Regions from separate parts of the Anaerobutyricum soehngenii genome, predicted to be linked through region 1. Evidence: riboswitches for the same ligand, from Rfam matches in the RefSeq annotation. Region 1 holds a riboswitch; the other holds the start of a gene.
The links. Region 1 has a riboswitch for FMN ahead of ribD (bifunctional diaminohydroxyphosphoribosylaminopyrimidine deaminase/5-amino-6-(5-phosphoribosylamino)uracil reductase RibD). Riboswitches for the same ligand answer to the same signal wherever they lie in the genome.
Positions count from the first base shown of each region.

Region 2: linked by a shared signal. The riboswitch ahead of FYJ25_RS00850 (FGGY-family carbohydrate kinase) and the one ahead of ribD (bifunctional diaminohydroxyphosphoribosylaminopyrimidine deaminase/5-amino-6-(5-phosphoribosylamino)uracil reductase RibD) in region 1 are both predicted to bind FMN.

Region 1 is NZ_VULP01000015.1:59,294-63,727, forward strand. Features, by position in the region: gene ribA (GTP cyclohydrolase II) at 1-536, opposite strand, end outside; gene ribE (riboflavin synthase) at 558-1,226, opposite strand; gene ribD (bifunctional diaminohydroxyphosphoribosylaminopyrimidine deaminase/5-amino-6-(5-phosphoribosylamino)uracil reductase RibD) at 1,350-2,486, opposite strand; FMN riboswitch at 2,627-2,778, opposite strand; gene FYJ25_RS08455 (YARHG domain-containing protein) at 2,951-3,598, opposite strand; gene FYJ25_RS08460 (4Fe-4S ferredoxin) at 3,838-4,008, shown strand; gene FYJ25_RS08465 (helix-turn-helix domain-containing protein) at 4,227-4,434, opposite strand, start outside.
Region 2 is NZ_VULP01000001.1:196,064-200,497, reverse strand. Features, by position in the region: tRNA gene FYJ25_RS00855 (tRNA-Ser) at 1-3, opposite strand, end outside; gene FYJ25_RS00850 (FGGY-family carbohydrate kinase) at 241-1,782, opposite strand; FMN riboswitch at 2,106-2,268, opposite strand; gene FYJ25_RS00845 (DUF4866 domain-containing protein) at 2,485-3,288, shown strand; gene FYJ25_RS00840 (threonine/serine exporter family protein) at 3,325-4,434, shown strand, end outside.

The DNA.
Region 1 (4,434 bases):
TCAGGAAGCTTTCCTACAAAGCCGTCTTCGTCAAGAATATCACAGCAAAGTCCTACCGGACGAAGTCCTGACATAACTGCTAAATCTACTGCTGCTTCTGTAAATCCTGTTCTCTTTAATACGCCGCCCTTTCTTGCTACCTTCGGGAACATATGACCCGGCATACGGAAATCTTCCGGTCTGGCATCTTCCTTTGTTGCAGCGATAACTGTTGCGGAACGATCCTGTGCGGAAATTCCTGTTAGTGCATCTGCTTTATCAAAGGATACTGTAGATACGGATGGCTCTCCGTCTGTTCCCTGCCAGATCAATGCCTCTAATCCAAGCTGTCTTGCTACATCTTCAGACATCGGCATTGTAATTAAACCTTTGGCATTCGTTGCCATAAAGTTGATAACTTCTGGTGTGGCAAATTCGCCGGCTACCAGAAGGGAACCTTCATTCTCCATATCGTCATCGTCTACTGCGATAACCATCTTTCCTGCTTTATAATCAGCAATTGCTTCTTCGATTGTGTTAAACTTAATGTCGCTCATTTATCCTAGGTCCTCCCTTAATTAGAATCCATTTTGTCTGAGAAAATCCATTGTAATGCCCGTTTTCTCTGTCGTGCCCTCTTCTTCCTCATCCGGTATACTTCCATACTGAAGAAGCTTCTCAACATATTTACCTACCATATCATTCTCAAGATTTACGGTGTCTCCCGGCTTCTTGTCAAGAAGGGTCGTATTCTGTCCCGTATGTGGAATAACAGAAACTGCAAAGCTCTTATTATCAACCTTTGCTACGGTAAGACTTACTCCATCGATCGTGATAGAGCCTTTACTTATAATATATTTTAATATTGCTGCAGAAGTATCTATCGTGATCCATACAGCATTATCATCCTTCTTCATGGAAGAAATAGTTCCTGTTCCATCAACATGTCCTGCTACGATATGTCCGCCAAATCTTCCGTTTGCCGCCATCGCTCTCTCAAGGTTGACCTTGCTTCCGCTCTTTAACTCACCAAGATTCGTTCGTCTTAATGTCTCATGCATCACATCTACAGAATAATTATTCTTTCCAATAGATACTGCTGTGAGACAGACACCGTTAAGCGCTACACTGTCACCCAGATGCAGATCTCCTAAAACAGTACTTGCTTTAATTGTAATGACTGCGGAATTCGCACCTTTTTTAATGCTCTGGATTTCTCCTACTTCCTCAATAATTCCTGTAAACATACAATCTGCCTTTCTATGCTTCTATACAATTTGACTTCTTTTATACCAGATCACTGCATGCTTTGTACTTTCGTAATCTTCAAAAACATTCATAATCTGCTCATTTTCTTCGAAAACTGCCGATTACTGCAATTCCTGCGCTTTTTCGTATTCCAGTAAAATATCCTGCCCGAATTCCTGCATTCCTATTCTCTTAAACTGCCATGCATCGGCTGCCCGGGTAAGTCCCTGTCCTTCTACCGGAGTCTTTGCCTGTGCCCCTCCAAAAATCTTAGGAGCAATATAACAATATATTCTGTCCACGATTCCTGCCTGCAATGCACTCTCGTTAAGCTGACCACCGCCTTCTAAAAGGATACCATCAATCTTACGTGCCCCAAGTTCCTTCATCAGAACCGGCAGGGAAATCACTTCTTTTTGTTCTTCTGTTATATCCGCTGTCGTTACTCCCGGAATCCGTAATACTTCCACACCCTTTTCCTGAAGCTGTGCTGCCTTCTCTTCATCGGCATCCGGCAGACACGCTATAATAAGTGGCTGCTGTCCGGCAGTTCGTACAAGCTGGGAGTCCATCGGAATCCGCAAATGACTATCAGCAATAATACGAATCGGGTCTCTTCCGCCTTCTATACGGCAGTTGAGCATCGGGTCATCCGCAAGAACTGTTCCGATTCCTGCCATAATACCTTTATAATGATTACGAAGCGTCTGAACATGTGCCCTTGATTCCTCGCCGGTTACCCACTTAGAATCCCCGGTATAACAGGCAATCTTGCCATCCATCGTCATCGCATACTTCATCGCAACATATGGTATTCCAGTACGGATATAGTGGAAAAACACATGATTCATCGCATCACATTCTTCTTTAAGAAAATGTGGAATCACCTCGATTCCTTTCTCGCGAAGCATCTGGAATCCCTTACCGGATACTAAAGGATTCGGATCGTCTGAACCAACAACTACTCTCGCAATCTTCTCCTCAATAATCGCTTCCGTACAAGGAGGGGTCTTCCCGTAATGGCAACATGGCTCTAATGTTACATAGATCGTACTGCCTTCTAGACTGTTTCCTCTCTTCTTCGCATTCGCTATCGCATTACGCTCTGCATGAAGCTGTCCATAACATTCGTGATAGCCCTCACCGATAATCTCACCGTCTCTTACAATAACAGCTCCAACCAGTGGATTCGGGTTCACATGGCCACTTCCCTTCTTCGCCAGTTCTATGGCTCTTCTCATATACTTCTCTTCCGGCATGTCTCAAACCTCCTGCAAGTAAAATCAGATAAAAAATCAGATAAAGAAAGAAGCCTGTAAAATAAAAATACCCTGAAATCTACATCGATAAATTTCAGGGCTATAATTATCTTAATCATTCATAATACTTACATAGTCTCTTTCTTCTTCTCACATCCGGACTGTACCGTCGGCTCCGGAATCACACCGGATCATGCTGTCGCTCGCGGGCTTACGCTTCTTTCTAATATCAAAACACAAATCAAAAACGCTTACCGCCGGTCGGGAATTACACCCTGCCCTGAAGAATATTTATTTCCATGGGTATTATAGCGCATTATGCTATATTATTCAACTATTTTTTATACATTTTTCACAAAACATTTTACCCAAAACTCTTTTTGCATGATCTGTATCAGGAATTCAAGTCAAGCCGCCGTCACTCACCACCTAAAAGAGGTGGGGGTCTTCTCGACTGAGATAAATCACTTTCCACCAATCTGTTCTTCATAAACACTGATAAGATTTACGTTATATTTTTCTACTTCATTCAGACAGGAAGTATCAAAATCATTCGCCGCAATCTGTGGAACATACCACTGCTGCCGTTTAAAATACTCCTGTAACTCCTGATCGTTAAACATTCTTCCATGACGGGCAAAGATTTCATTCCTTGTAATCTTCAATCCATACGAATCAAGAATCGACAAATCCTGTAATGTGTACTTTGTTACCGTTGTATAGGATAAATGATCTGCTTTCTCGTAGCGGTTTGAACTCTTCTCATTTCCCTGAATAAGATATACCTTTGCATCTGCCTCACTGACTTCTGTATCGGAATCTGAATCTGCAGCCGCATTCGTATTCTTATCCGAGTCAGTGGCAGAATCAAGAAACTCTTCTATGTTTAAACTCTCTTCTGTACTCTTCTCTTCCTGCGAGCCCTCCTGTGATTCTGTATCCTGCTTCTGTTTCTTCATATATTCTGTATCGGCAGCAGCAACCAGCTTTGCCTCTTCATTCTTCTTAACCATCTTAAACCCAATAATTACAATTCCTACAACAGAAAAAATGATGATTGCCGTAAAAATCATCAATCCTATCGTTTTATATCTCTGTTCATCACTTCTCATTCATCTAGCCTCCTTTTGGGGCACTACCCATGTCCTATCTGGATTGCTTTACCAACATTATAAATGAATTTCCATTTGTATACAACCCCAAACGTCAATAGTTAAAAGTAATTTAATATCTTACAAAATTTAATACAATTTTTCTCTCAGTTTATGCTTGATATTAAAAGAAATCTAGTATAGAATAAGGAATACAGAACATAAAGTTCAATTTATCTAATCTAAAGGAGGATACTATAATGGCATATGTAATTTCTGATGATTGTATTAGTTGTGGAACTTGTGAAGGTGAATGCCCAGCAGGCGCTATCAGCGAAGGTGATGGAAAGTACGTTATCGATGCAGATACATGCATGGATTGCGGTTCTTGTGCAGGCGTTTGCCCAGCAGGTGCTATCAGCCAGGAATAATTCGTTACGATTAACGAAGTGTAAAGAAGACATCGTGAATGCGGTGTCTTTTTTATTTGTTTTAATTCAAGAATGCTCCGGCATTCTTTTTCAAGTCGAGCCGCCTGAAAGAGGTGGGAGTCTTCTCAACTGAGATAAAAGCCTGATATAACATTTATGATGCTATGCCAGGCTTTTTTATATTCTCGTTTATCAAAAAGATGTCACGAAAGTATATATTATAATTTCCGCTTATTTTTACGGAAAAACAGGCTCTTTTTTCTTGTACCATCTTTGGATACCGCTACTTCCTGTCTTGCTTTTTGAACACTTCGGATCGTTTCATCCAGCCGTTTATATCGTTCCTCTTCGCGCTGTTCCTGCTCTACCATCAGTTCGTCTACTTCCCGAAGCATTTTATTGCAGAGATGATTTCCCATGGCATCT
Region 2 (4,434 bases), on a different contig from region 1:
TCCAAAGCACAGCGACAATTATATCATATGGGAGACGAAAATGCAAACTCCTGTAATAGGAAAATGTGAAGATAATCGCGGCGTAGAAAATGCGTCACCGCATTTTTACTTGCTCCGACATCACATTTTCCTATTACAGGAGTTTGCATTTTCTGGCTTCTATAAATTGATGGTGTGGGTTTAGGTCAGGGAGTTTCTGCTATAGCTACCTCCTTCAACGGTCGTCTGTTTCCAAGCAGACTATCTCAGCTCCTTGAGGATTTCGAAAGCTTCCTTCATGGTATTTTTCACGAGGTGTGTTTTTTTCTCATATTGTTTACGGTAAAATTCTACATTTTCCCTGGAAGGTTCAAATACATTTTTCAGGTGAATATTCCCTGATAAAGCTTCGGTGATATTGTCTACATCTCCTACTGCATAGGCACCAAACATACAGTTTGTCATAACGGCACCGGCCGCATTCTCTAATGTGACTGTACGACTGTCTAACATATCTGCTTTCATCTGGTTCCACATATTATCACGACTTCCGCCTTCTGTGATCGTGATGCGGCTTAAGTCAATTCCCGCAGAACGATACAGATCTGTGATTTCCATGTAATCATAACCAATCGCTTCTAAAACAGCATGCCATAAGGTCGCCTGATCTGTATCCATTGTCATGTTTAAGAAGCATCCTACCGCATCCGGAATATCATTGATTCCACCTGTCAGATATGGAAGGAAAAGTACACCATCTGAACCTGCCGGAACTTTTCTGGCATCTTCTTCTAATACTCGATAATAATTATCGTCTTCTGCCTTTTTACAGATATTATCCTTGAACCAGCGTAACGCAAGACCGCCGGTACGGATATAGCCCCAGTAAAAATACGTATCTGGAAGAGAACCGCTGTTAAATACAAGACCGGCTCCTTTCTTGCTTAATTCCGGTATAATTCCCTTTGTGGATACACAGAACATCGAACAGGTTCCCGCAACATCAACGGCCTGTCCCGGCTTCATATTTCCACTTCCGATCATGGACTGCATAGTATCTCCTGCACCTCCACAAATAGGAATTCCTGCCGGAAGTCCTGTTTCCTGTGCAATTTCTTCTGTTAAATGTCCGATGATATCCCATGGCTTTACGATTCGTGGCATCATTTCTTCCGGAATACCAAGAAGATCAAGCTGTTCTTTCGACCAGCATTTCTCTTCTACTTTATATCCAAGTCCCCATCCAGACATTGTTCCCCAGTCAATAAACATATCTTTTGCAGAAAGACCTGCAAGATGTGCCAGTACATAAGGGGCATCATGAATAAACTTCGCGCCGTTTTCTTTAAATCCTTCTATATTCTTTAAAAACCAGCGGGCAAACATGGCAGGGAACATACAGTTTGCTTCCGGATTACCTGTTTCTTTTCCAAAAATGTCTAAATCCCAGCTATTTACGAGATCTACATCATCCTTTGTACGTGAATCAAGATAATTAATATATGGTGTGATCGCATTACCGTCTTTATCTACACCGCAGATACCACAGATAATACCATCTCCCATAATCGACTTAATCTTTGTCACATCCAGTCCTTTTTCCTTCATCAAAGAAGCACATTCCTTCATTCCTTTAATCGTGAGTGCCAGATACTCATCCACGTCCATACTTACCCATCCCGGCTCCGGATAAGTTAATGTTGTTGGTGCGGAAGAGGATACGATACAATTCATATTCTCATCATATACCGCTACTTTTACACTCTGCGTTCCTGCATCAAATCCAAGATAATACTGACTCATTTTTCAATTCCTCCATTCTTTTACTATGCACTCTCGGAATCTTTTTGTCCTTGATTTTACAAAAAGCTCTGAAAATACATTACGAAAAACACAATACATTCTCTCCAAATAATAAAGTTTGAACAGGGAAGGAAACTTTAGCTTTTTTAACCCATAAAAAATACCCCGATAGAAATATTATCGGGGTTAAGCTACACTTTTAAACGAACTGATATAATATTATGCATCAGAGTCCACATCATGTAATTCTATCCTTTACTGATTCTATCCTTTACCTGATGCTTCATTCAATACAATAAAAATACTATAAAAACCGCTCTCTTCTCATTCTTCTCTCATCCAGACTGTACTGTCGGCTTCGGACTCTCACCGAATCATGCCAATGGCTCGCGGGCTTATGTTACCAGATTCGTTCGCTCATAAACAGATGCTTCATCTGAAACAAATACCGCCGGTAGGGAATTACACCCATCCCCGAAGATTCTGTATTTATTTACTCGTTTATTATAACGCATTATGAATATGGATTCAAGATAAAAATAATGGAAAAATTTTATATTTCTATTCAAGATATATCGTAGATGTGGGAGTCATCTTACATCCGATATATCCTACACATATTCAATATGTAAATAAAACATTTGATGTCAGAACTTTTCCTTTCTATACTTAAGCCATACGAAAGGAAAGCCAGGTGTTATTATGCAAACTGTTTTACCAAGAGAGGAAGAAGTTGAAGCTATTTTTTCCCAGATTCTTGCTTCTCCGGATTCCTGCAAAAAATTAATGGATGTTTTTTATGATGCAATGGATGATAATCATTTATTAGAATCGGATGATCCGAAACATTTTTCCAAAGTACTCTTTTATGCCTATCAAAACGGTGATGTCACCGCTCTTTTATTAAAACTTTGCGGAAAAAGTATGTTTGATCTTTTAAGAGATGCGTACCTGATTCCTAAAAAATTTCATGGAAAAGCCGGAATGAATCCTGTTCTTTTAACAAATCCTGACGGAGAGCTTTTGCCTACAGCAAAGAAAATCGTTTCCAGTAGAGAGTATAGTAAATTTAAAGAAATTTATAAGAATCATGAATGTGCGCCTCGTTCTAAACTTTATCTTGCCGATGGATATGATATCGTTCGTTCCTATGTTGGCGGCAGCGAGATGAATATTACGGAGAAAAAAGAAAATAAACGACGTGGTATTATGATTCTCTATGCACTTCCTGATACGAAAAAGTTAGGTTTAACTGAAGCACAGGCTTACGCTGTTGTATGGAATACCTTCCATAATATCCAAAAAGAAGCTCCCCATGCAATCGTTTATTACGGACAGGAAACCGGATTAAAGAAAGAACAGACTTTTGATGAAATCGGTATTCTTCTTCCTATTCGTGAATTTGAAAAGAAAATGTTACACCATTTGAGTGAGGTAGACGGACTTGTTTTAACCTGTCGTGAAAAAATGATTAAAAAAGCCGGGGTAAAAAGTCTTGAACTGTAACGAAATCTATAAAGAACTGTAAAGGGAAGTGTTAAAATGAGTCAGTCAACAATACGAAAAAATCACATGGATGTTCTCTGGCATGAATATACTGACAATAATGGAGAAAATATTCCGGTCACACAGGCAAGTCTTACAGAAAAGGCTTCTATTATCGGCAGAGTAGGTATCATGCTCTTATCCTGTGGAACCGGTGCATGGCGTGTACGAAGTTCTATGAATACGCTTGCTGAGACGATGGGTGTCACCTGTACAGCGGATATTGGGCTAATATCAATTGAGTATACCTGTTTTGATGGAGAAGAAGGCTTTACACAATCTCTTTGTTTAACAAATACCGGAGTCAATACTTCAAAGTTAAATCGTTTGGAACATTTTATCCGAAACTTTGAAACAGAAGGAAAGACTATGTCTGGAAATCAACTGCACGATTTTCTTGATAGTATCGAAGAAATTCATGGTCTTTATTCTCCAGTTGCTCTTGGTATTGCTGCTGCTATCGCCTGTGGCGGATTTACTTTTTTGCTTGGCGGCGGACTGATTGAAATGTTCTGCGCTTTTATTGGTGCCGGTCTTGGAAACTTTTTAAGATGCAAATTAACCAAACATCATTATACTTTATTTCTTGGCATTGTTTTATCCGTATCTTTCGCCTGTCTTTCCTATGCTGGACTTTTAAAGCTTGGGGAAGTCTTTCTCCATCTTTCTGTGCGGCATGAAGCCGGATATATCTGTGCCATGTTATTTATCATTCCGGGATTTCCTTTTATCACCAGCGGTATTGACCTTGCAAAACTGGATATGCGTTCCGGTATTGAACGACTCGGTTATGCTCTGATCATTATTTTAGTTGCAACAATGTCTGCCTGGATCATGGCTTTGATTCTCCATCTTCAGCCGGTTGACTTTTTAAAAATCTCATTACCATTATCTGATTGGATCCTGTTCCGGCTTCTTGCAAGTTTTTGCGGTGTATTTGGTTTCTCTATTATGTTCAACAGTCCTGTTCCGCTGGCAGTAACCGCCGCATTGATCGGTGCTATTGCAAATACGCTGCGTCTTGAACTTGTTGATCTGATAAACTTTCCTCCTGCCGCCGCCGCATTTATCGGCGCTTTGACCGCAGGTCTTCTTGCCTCTTTGATA